Linked DNA regions of Candidatus Pseudothioglobus singularis PS1. The main gene of each other region encodes a partner of the protein of the gene in region 2 in a complex. Links are inferred from orthologs where the notes say so. Each region holds a gene or a part of one and is shown on either strand. Other genes may lie near its edges.

Region 1 (4,217 bases), 610 kb from region 2 along the record:
GTTATATTTACCCGAGGCGCTTTACCTGGAGAGAAGGTTATTGCCTCTAGGACCCTGTCTCGAGCTAAGTATGAGGAGGCGGACGTTACCGAAATACTTGAGCCTTCTTCTGACAGAATCGAGCCAAAGTGCTCGGTTTATGGAATATGTGGCGGCTGCTCATTTCAGCACCTATCGAGCGAAAATCAAATTAATGCAAAACAGGACTGGCTTCAAAGCGCCTTTAAGGGGCAAGCCAAGGTAGAGCCAAAAGAGTGGCTAAAGCCAATGCAGATTGGGAGCTGGGGCTATCGACGTAAAGCTCGGCTCGGGGTTCGTTATGTCGCAAAGAAAGAGAGGGTTCTGGTTGGTTTCAGAGAGAGAAAATCCTCATTTGTCACTGTCATGAGTCGATGTGAGGTTTTGCATCCCTCCCTAGGTGACAACCTTGAATTACTCTCAGAGTGCATAGAGAGGCTTAGCATTAAAGAGCATATTCCTCAAATCGAGGTCGCCATTGCAGAAAAAGACACCATTTTGATATTGAGGCACCTTCAGCCACTGACTAATAAAGATGAAGAGGTCTTGAGTGACTTCGCCCAAAAGCTTCAAATTACTTGGTATCTGCAAAGTGGTGGGCTAGATACTATAAAGCCTCTAACAAAATCTGTTCAGCTTACTTACTCAATTCCAGATCATAGTATTGAAATGTCTTTTTTGCCCAATGACTTTACCCAAGTCAACTTTGAGCTCAATAAAAAAATGATTAATTTGGCAATAGATCTCTTGGAGTTAGATGAACAAGATAATGTCATTGATCTTTTTTGTGGACTTGGTAACTTCACACTCCCTATTTCAAAATATGTCAATAAAGTGGTTGGCATTGAAGGAGATCGAGGCTTGGTAGAGAGGGCAAAGGAAAATGCTGAGGTAAATAATATCTCCAATGCATTCTTTTATAAGTCTGATTTATTTGAGGATGTATCTGGTTTCGAATGGTTTAGAGGTCAAAATTATAATAAAGCACTAATAGATCCTGCTAGGACAGGGGCAATCGAGATTGTAGATCTTCTTCCTAAGCTAAATGTTGAGCGTTTGGTTTATGTCTCATGCAACCCAGCAACCCTTGCAAGAGACACTGCAAGGTTGATTGACCTAGGCTTTTATCTGGAGAATGCAGGGGTTATGGACATGTTTCCCCAAACAGCACATGTTGAGTCAATTGCACTTTTTACTCGAAAAAAATAAAGCATAGAGTATCATTACTCAAGAAATACCTTATAAGGAAATAGAATGGAATACAAAAGAAACTTACTTCCAAAAATGGCTATTGATAGGTTAAATGAAAATCCAGATGCTGTATTGATTGATGTCAGAACAAGCGCTGAACATAAGTATGTTGGCTTTCCTAAAAATTCTATTTTAATTCCCTGGTTTGATGAGCCAGACTTAAACTCTGATCCTTCAGCTTTTTGCGAGGCAGTAAATAATCATCTTAGTGATCGTAGTGACATTTTAGGCACAGAATTGATTCTCATCTGCAGAAGCGGATTCAGATCGAATGAGGCTTTAAAGTGTCTACAAAGTAATGGGTTTACTTGTGTTTCTCATGTCGCGAGTGGTTTTGAGGGCGACTTAGACGAGAATGATCACCGAGGCAATCTTAATGGCTGGCGGAATGATGGGATGCCTTGGTCTCAGGGCTAAACAATCTCGAGCTTTGCGTAAGAACTAATAAGCCACTTTGTTCCTGCTTTTTGAAATTTGATTTGTAGTCTCATCGAATCACCACTTCCCTCGTAATTTAGGATTGTTCCATGCCCAAATTTGGCATGATTGACGACTTGGCCAATAGAATAGATGGAACTACTTAAAGTGGATACCATTTTTTGCGGTGAACTTTTAACGTCCTCATAAGCAGTTGTCGTATAGTCACTATTTGGATTCTTAATGTAATTTAAAAAGCTTTTAGGGATTTCATCTAAAAACCTTGAATTAAGTGAATAAAAAGACTGACCATGAAGGAATCTTCTACTTGCATAGCTTAGTGTCAGTGATTGCATTGCTCTGGTCATGCCGACGTAACAAAGACGCCTTTCCTCATCAAGTAAGTGAGGTTCATCTTTACTCTGCCTTGAAGGGAATAAGTCCTCCTCCAAACCAACTAAAAAGACAACAGGGAATTCTAATCCTTTTGCAGAATGAACGGTCATTAACTGAACACTTTCTTGACTAGATTGATTCGATTCACCGCTAGAGTCAAGCGTTGCTAGAGCAATAAAACCCTGAGTTTCATTCATCTCGCTTTCATTCTCGTGAACATATTGTTTGGCAGCTGTAACTAACTCATCTAGATTTTCTCGTTTACTTCCAGCCTTATCAGTTTTATCATTGGCATAGTGAGTCATCAATCCTGACTGAAGAAGAGTTGAGTCAACTTTTTCACTAAGTGTTAGATTTTTAGTGCTATCAATAAGCGCTTCAATCAGATGAATAAATCCTTGTAAGGCATTCCCTGCTCTGGCTGGAAGGCTTTCAATAATAGCAATAGATGATTGAAAGAGGTCAGTATGATTTTCAACTGCATGGGATCTAATCTTTTCAATGGTGGATATTCCGATGCCTCGCGTTGGAAAGTTGACAACCCTCTCAAAAGCAATGTTGTCAGAGATATTTTCTGCAAGACGGATATAGCCCATTGCATCTTTTATTTCAGCACGCTCAAAAAATCTGAGACCACCATAAATTCTGTAATTAATATTTCTTTTAATTAGGGATTCTTCAAAGACGCGAGATTGAGCATTTGAACGATATAGTATGGCGCATTCGCTAAGATTTTTTCCTTGATTAAAATGGTTCTCGATTTCACTTACTACATATTGTGCTTCCTGAGTTTCTGTTCGCGCATTAAAAATATTGATGAGATCTCCATCTCCAGACTCAGTCCATAATGACTTTTCAAGTCTATTTTGATTTTTTGCAATGAGAGCATTGGAAGCGCTGAGAATGTTTCCAGTTGAGCGATAATTTTGCTCAAGCTTGATAACTATTATCGGCTTGAAGTCGTTTTCTATCTTTTGTATGTTTTCAACTCTTGCTCCTCTCCATCCATAAATAGACTGGTCATCATCACCAACACAGAAGACATGATTGTTTTGATTGTGCAGTATTTTTATAAATTGATACTGGATTCGATTGGTGTCTTGGAACTCATCTACCAAAATATGACAAAACTTTTTTTGATAATAATCTAATAAATTCTGATTATTCTTTAAGAGTTCATAGCTTTTAACCAGCAAGCCTGCAAAATCAACCAGATCATTGGCTTGACAATGCTTCTCATAGAGATCAAAAACCTTAGCACTCTGTTTTACAAAAAAGTTATAGCCTGCATCAATATTTTGAGGGAGTATACCCTCATCTTTTTGTTGGTTAATAAACCATTGCACTTTACGAATTGGAAACTTTGTTTCATCAATACCGTTTTCTTTCATTAAACGTTTAACAATTCGAAACTGGTCTTGAGAGTCTAGAATTTGAAAGGTGGGTGATAACTTTACCTCGAGTGGATGTGTTCTGAGAAGTCTATGAGCAAGGGAGTGAAAAGTACCAACCCACATCCTGCCAATGGGTTGTCTCAGAAGGTTGGTCAGCCTTTCTTTCATCTCATTTGCAGCCTTGTTCGTAAAGGTCACTGCAAGGATATCATCAACATGATGATTTTTTTCAGAGACTAGATAATGGATTCTATGGGTTAAGACTCTTGTTTTACCGCTTCCAGCACCAGCAAGTATTAGGGCATTAACGTCTTCACTCAGGACTACTGACTGTTGCTGTTTTTCATTTAATCCGTCAGCAATAGGTGGTGAAATCATAATAGTTAATTGAATATAAAAAAGGCTTTATTTAAGCTCTAACTTTAAGAAAAATCGCACTCAAATGAGTCAGTATAGATAAATTATAATCAGTAATTGAGTCATTATAATGTTGACTGATTATTTAATACTATATTAGAACATTCAGATGAATAAAACTTGGAATGAGAGTGTTAGAAGTTCTTTAAAAAATGCCAATGATTGTAATGAGTATTTTGATAATGATCGATTTCAAGATGGTAATTTTCCAATCAAGATCCCACTTGAATTTGCTAAGAGAATAGATAAAACTAACCCTTTAGATCCTCTTTTATTGCAAATTCTTCCTAAAGAACGTCAAAGTAAAAAAGGTTTTATTGATTC
Region 2 (5,455 bases):
CTTAATTTAATTGATGATTTAACCGAAACTACAGGTCAACCAAATCGGGAATGCATTGGGCAAGGAGTTGCAAATACGGTTACTGGTTTTTTTGGCGGAATGGGCGGCTGTGCGATGGTTGGACAAAGTTTAATCAATATTAAATCTGGAGGAAGGGGAAGGTTATCAGGCATTGTTGCCTCTCTCGTTCTTCTATTTTTTATTCTTTATCTCGCCAAGTATATTGAAATGATTCCAGTTGCAGTGCTTATAGGTGTGATGATGATGGTTGTCATTGGAACATTTGAGTGGGGCTCATTTCGTCTATTTGGCAAAGTTCCTTTACCAGATATTATTGTGGGAATTGCAGTTGCAGTCATTACTGTATTAACTGATAATCTGGCGCTTGCAGTTATAGCTGGCGTTATTATGTCAGCTTTATCATATGCATGGGAATCTGCAGGGAAGATTCACTCAATGGAAGAATATGAATCAGATGGAAAGAAAACCTATAGACTTCATGGTGCTCTATTTTTTGCTTCCATTAATACCTTTCACTCAATCTTTAATCCGAAAGAGGATCCAGGAAATGTTTATATTGACTTTAAAGATTCAAGAGTAATTGATCACTCTGCAATTCAAGCAATTGATAAACTTGCTGAACGTTATCAAAAAGTGGGTAAGACACTTCATTTAATGCATCTTAGTGAAGAGTGCAGGCTTCTGTTAAAAACAGCTAAGCAATTGGTAGAGGTTAATGTTCTTGAGGATCCTCAGTATCACGTTGCAATTGACAAAGCAAAAGATAGAATGGAAGGTAATCTATAGTTATCTTTTTGTAAATGCTTTACTTGTTATGGATAATTTATATAAATTAAAGGATTTATTTCACTATAAACACTATCAGTTGTGCCTTTGAAGACTATTTCTGCCTCATCTCTTCTTTTAAGGACTTTAGAATAGTAAAGGTATGGTTTTTCAGAAACAAATACAGCAGTGGCATCAACTTGAACTTCATTCCTACTATCACTTATAACTCTAAAGTTTGTTGAATCTCCTGGCAATTCAAATCCTAACATAAAATTGATATCAGTCAATTCACTGTTTAGCGCGTCTGCATAGTCAGTAGAACTTAGGCTAATTTCGATCTCATCAACGCCTTGAACCAAAAGAACGGCAACTCTATTATTGCTAGCTAAATAATTTTGTAAACTATCTAAAGTTCCCATCGGGATTGTTGTTTCAATAACAAGTGTCTCTCCCCAGTCACCTGATGATTGAGAAAAAATAGAATCTGGAGCAAGATACTTTTCAGCAATTTGACTAGCACTCTCTAACTCACCATCATCATCACTATAAAGTGAAAAAGAAGCCATAACTGGAACCTCTAAAACTTCTCCCTCTTGAGCAACATCAATATCAGTAGTATAAATAGACACTTCAACATTACTAGGTGAACATGAAGTTAAAAATACAATCAATAAAACAGGAGTTATAAGCTTTGAAATTATATTTATTTGCATGTTTATCAATTACTTAAAATTAATACAATATTATCATAATATTACTTGAATTGTCCATCTCTTAAAAATTTGATTTGATTTCTAATATCTGCCGCTTGTTCAAACTTTAACTCTTCTGCATACTGATACATTTCTTTCTCGAGTCGCTTCAACTCTTTAGAAAGCTGCACAGGTGAGAGTCTGACTTGAACATTTTCTGAAACTGCTTCCTCAATATCAGCCGCAGAGAGATCAGTATCGAGTATGTCAATAATTGGCTTTATAACACCTTTTGGTATTATTCCATTTTCCTCATTAAAGACTTTCTGCTTATCTCTCCTGGATGATGTGACATCCATAGCCCTTTGCATTGAATTGGTTATTCTGTCAGCATAAAGAATAACACTGCCATTGATATTTCTAGCAGCCCTTCCCATTGTTTGAATCAGGGAGCGCTCAGACCTTAAAAAACCTTCTTTATCAGCATCCAAAATTGCTACAAGTGAAACTTCAGGGATATCGAGCCCCTCTCTTAGAAGGTTAATTCCAACCAAAACATCAAACACACCTAGACGTAAATCACGAATAATTTCAACCCTTTCAACTGTATCAATATCTGAGTGAAGATATCGAACCTTGACATTATGGTCATTTAAATATTCACTAAGCTGTTCTGACATTCTTTTAGTGAGGGTTGTCACCAGAACCCTTTCTTTAATAGCAACCCTTTTATTAATTTCAGATAATAAATCATCCACTTGGGTCTCTACAGACCTCACCTCTATTTCAGGATCTAAGAGTCCGGTTGGCCTTACAACTTGTTCAGCAATAACGGTTGAAACCTCAAGCTCATAATTTGCTGGGGTTGCAGAAACTAAAATGCATTGGTTTAATCTTTCTGAAAATTCTTCAAATTTTAATGGTCTATTATCAAGCGCTGAAGGAAGACGAAACCCAAAGTCAACGAGTGTCGTTTTACGAGCCCTATCACCGTTATACATCGCCCCAATTTGACTCACTGTGACATGAGATTCATCTAATATAACAAGAGCATCATCCGGCAAATAATCAAAAAGCGTCGGTGGAGCCTCACCCGGTTTCCGCCCTGAGAGATATCGAGAGTAGTTTTCAATGCCTGAACAATAACCAAGCTCTCTCATCATCTCCATATCTTGAACAACCCTCTGCGAAAGTCTTTGATCCTCAACCAACTTGTTTTGAGAAAGAAGCTCTTTTTTTCTAACTCCAAGCTCAATTTTAATGTCATCCAGTATATTTTGAATCGTAGATTCAGGAGTAACGTAGTGTGTTTTTGGATAAATTGTTATTCGTTTAAGTGATTTAAGCTTTTCACCGGTGAGTGGATCAAACCAAGAAAGACTCTCCACTTCATCATCAAACATTTCAATTCTAATTGCCCTCTCTTCAGAGTCGGCTGGGAATATGTCAATAACCTCACCCTTAACTCTAAAATGTCCACGAATTAGAGTCACGTCGTTGCGGGTATACTGCATCTTTGAAAGTGTGGCAAGAATTTCTCTCTGATTTGTAATTTCACCGACCGTTAGATGGAGCAGCATCTTCATATAACTTTCAGGGTCTCCAAGACCATAAATGGCTGAAACGCTCGCAATAATAATGACATCTTTCCTCTCAAGAAGTGATTTTGTAGCAGAGAGCCTCATTTGCTCAATTTGCTCATTGATTGAAGCATCTTTTTCAATGTAGGTATCTGATGCAGGCACATACGCTTCTGGCTGATAGTAGTCATAATAAGAGACAAAATATTCAACAGCATTATTGGGGAAAAACTCCTTCATTTCACTATAAAGCTGGGCCGCCAGTGTTTTATTAGGAGCCATAATGAGGCTTGGCTTTTGACTTTTTTCAATGACATTTGCCAGAGTGAATGTTTTTCCAGATCCTGTCACTCCAACGAGCGTTTGATACTTCTCTCCAGACTTAATTCCATCAAGTAACTTTTGAATTGCAGTTGGCTGATCACCCTTCGGTGAAAAGTTTGATTTGAGTTGAAATTTTCTAGCCATTATTGGCAGTTTATGATTAAAATAAAACCCTTAATTTTAAACCATTTAAAGAGTACAGTAAATGTCATCAATCTTATCGAATCGTGTCCAAAAAGTTAAACCTTCTGCCACAATGGCGGTCAGTGATAAAGCCAAAGAATTAAAATCTCAGGGAATACAAATTGTATCTATGGGCTCAGGAGAGCCTGACTTTGATACACCAGCTAATATTCAGAAGGCAGCCGTTAAGGCAATTGGAGCCGGTGAGACCAGATACACGCCTGCTGATGGAACTCCTGAACTAAAAAAAGCGATCTGTGAAAAATTTAAAAGAGAGAATGGTCTTGATTATTCTGGTACTGAAGTTATGGTCTCTTGTGGAGGTAAACAGGTTTTTTATAACCTATGTCAAGCAATTTTAAATGAAGGTGATGAAGTTATTATCCCAACTCCGTACTGGGTGTCCTATCCTGACATGGCTATTCTGGCTGATGCAACCCCTGTTTTTATAGAGGCTGGGCTTGATCAAGATTTTAAAATAACACCTGACCAGCTTGAAGCGAGCATTACTCCTAAATCAAAACTATTTGTCCTTAATAGCCCTTCCAACCCAACTGGATCAGTCTACTCTAAATCAGAAATTGTAGCCCTTGGTGAAGTCCTTGAAAGGCACCCTCATGTGCTTACAATCAGTGATGATATTTATGAGCATATACGATGGGGCGAAGATGATTTTGTCAACATTGCTATGGCCTGTCCAAATCTAAAAGAGCGCGTTGTTATTTTAAATGGCGTCTCTAAAGCCTATGCAATGACTGGATGGAGAATTGGATACGCTGCTGGTCCCGAGGCAGTCATCAAAGCTATGAAAAAAATACAAGGTCAGTCGACCTCAAATCCAAGCTCTATTTCTCAGGCTGCTGCTCTTGAGGCAATCACTGGTGATCAGTCATTTATATCAATGATGGTTGAAGCTTTTGAGCGTCGCCATGAGTTTTTAGTCACTAGCTTAAATGAAATTGATGGCATCGAATGTCCAAGGTCCGGCGGAGCATTCTACTCATTCCCTAAAGTTCAAGGCCTTATCGAAAGGCTTGGACTTAAAGATGACGTTGAATTTTCAACTTTCTGCCTTGAAAAACTGAGCTTAGCTGTTGTTCCTGGATCAGCATTTGGTGCTCCAGGCTATGTCAGATTATCTTTTGCTACGAGCATGGACAATATTAAACTTTCAGTTGATAAATTAGCGAGTATCTAAACATTGATTTGTTTATGTTTTAGCTTGACATCTAAAATTTCTTAATATAACCTCTATTTTTTTGTAAGGAGATTAAATCATGCTTGATAAAAGAAAATTCTATATTAATGGTCAGTGGGTTGAGCCTTCTAAAAAGAATGACTTCGATGTCATCAACCCTTCTGATGAAACTGTTTGTGCAGTTATCTCGCTTGGTTCACAAGAAGATACTAATGCCGCTGTTACTGCTGCAAGAGAAGCACTACCATCTTGGTCAAGCTCATCAAAAGAAGATAGAGTTGCCCTATTAGAGAGACTTTATTCTATTTATGAAAGAAGGATGGATGAAATGGCTGAAGTCATTTCCATTGAGATGGGCGCTCCAATTGATTTTGCGAAAGCATCACAGGCACCTTCTGGAACTAGTGCCATTGAAGACTTTCTCAACCAACTCAGAAAGTTTGAGTTTGAAGAGCAGCTTGATGACTCAGATAACCAGCTTATATATGAACCAAAAGGGGTTTGCGCCCTTATTACGCCATGGAACTGGCCAATAAGTCAGGTTGCCCTAAAAGTTATTCCAGCCATAGCTGCAGGCTGCACGATGGTTTTGAAGCCCTCTGAAATTGCCCCTTTAGACTCTATGATCTTTGCAGAAATGTTAGAGGAGGCTGGCTGCCCAGCAGGGGTATTTAACCTTGTGAATGGTG

The links.
Region 1: the proteins of uvrB (region 2) and uvrD are in contact, whole or in part, in a crystal structure (PDB 7EGT), measured with the Thermus thermophilus proteins. The link is inferred for Candidatus Pseudothioglobus singularis PS1 from one-to-one orthologs. Residues at the interface, in WP_096411307.1 of Thermus thermophilus: Glu23, Leu25, Arg26, Asp27, Gly28, Glu29, Arg30, Phe31, Arg55, Glu326, Asp327, Phe328, Glu379, Ser382, Gln383, His398, Gly400, Arg401; in WP_096412145.1 of Thermus thermophilus: His654, Arg656, Phe657, Gln666, Asp668, Glu669, Lys680, Arg681, Leu682, Ser683, Lys685, Tyr686, Ala687.

The regions. Positions count from the first base shown.
Region 1 is NZ_CP006911.1:1,265,974-1,270,190, reverse strand. What follows is about bases 1,269-4,217. They hold uvrD (DNA helicase II), read right to left. Parts: upstream 3,855-4,217; coding sequence 1,683-3,854; downstream 1,269-1,682. Other genes in these bases: W908_RS06405 (KamA family radical SAM protein), read left to right, coding at 4,003-4,217; W908_RS06415 (rhodanese-like domain-containing protein), read left to right, coding at 1,273-1,686. Also shown: 23S rRNA (uracil(1939)-C(5))-methyltransferase RlmD, read left to right, coding at 1-1,227. UniProt on the Escherichia coli protein: A helicase with DNA-dependent ATPase activity. Unwinds DNA duplexes with 3'-5' polarity. Translocates on single-stranded DNA with 3'-5' polarity. Initiates unwinding more efficiently from a nicked substrate than double-stranded DNA.
Region 2 is NZ_CP006911.1:652,912-658,366, reverse strand. The notes cover bases 1,037-3,955. They hold uvrB (excinuclease ABC subunit UvrB), read right to left. Parts: upstream 3,530-3,955; coding sequence 1,544-3,529; downstream 1,037-1,543. Other genes in these bases: W908_RS03350 (pyridoxal phosphate-dependent aminotransferase), read left to right, coding at 3,591-3,955; W908_RS03360 (hypothetical protein), read right to left, coding at 1,037-1,502. Outside these bases: W908_RS03365 (SulP family inorganic anion transporter), read left to right, coding at 1-807; more of W908_RS03360, read right to left, coding at 834-1,036; more of W908_RS03350, read left to right, coding at 3,956-4,766; W908_RS03345 (aldehyde dehydrogenase family protein), read left to right, coding at 4,846-5,455. UniProt on the Escherichia coli protein: The UvrABC repair system catalyzes the recognition and processing of DNA lesions. A damage recognition complex composed of 2 UvrA and 2 UvrB subunits scans DNA for abnormalities.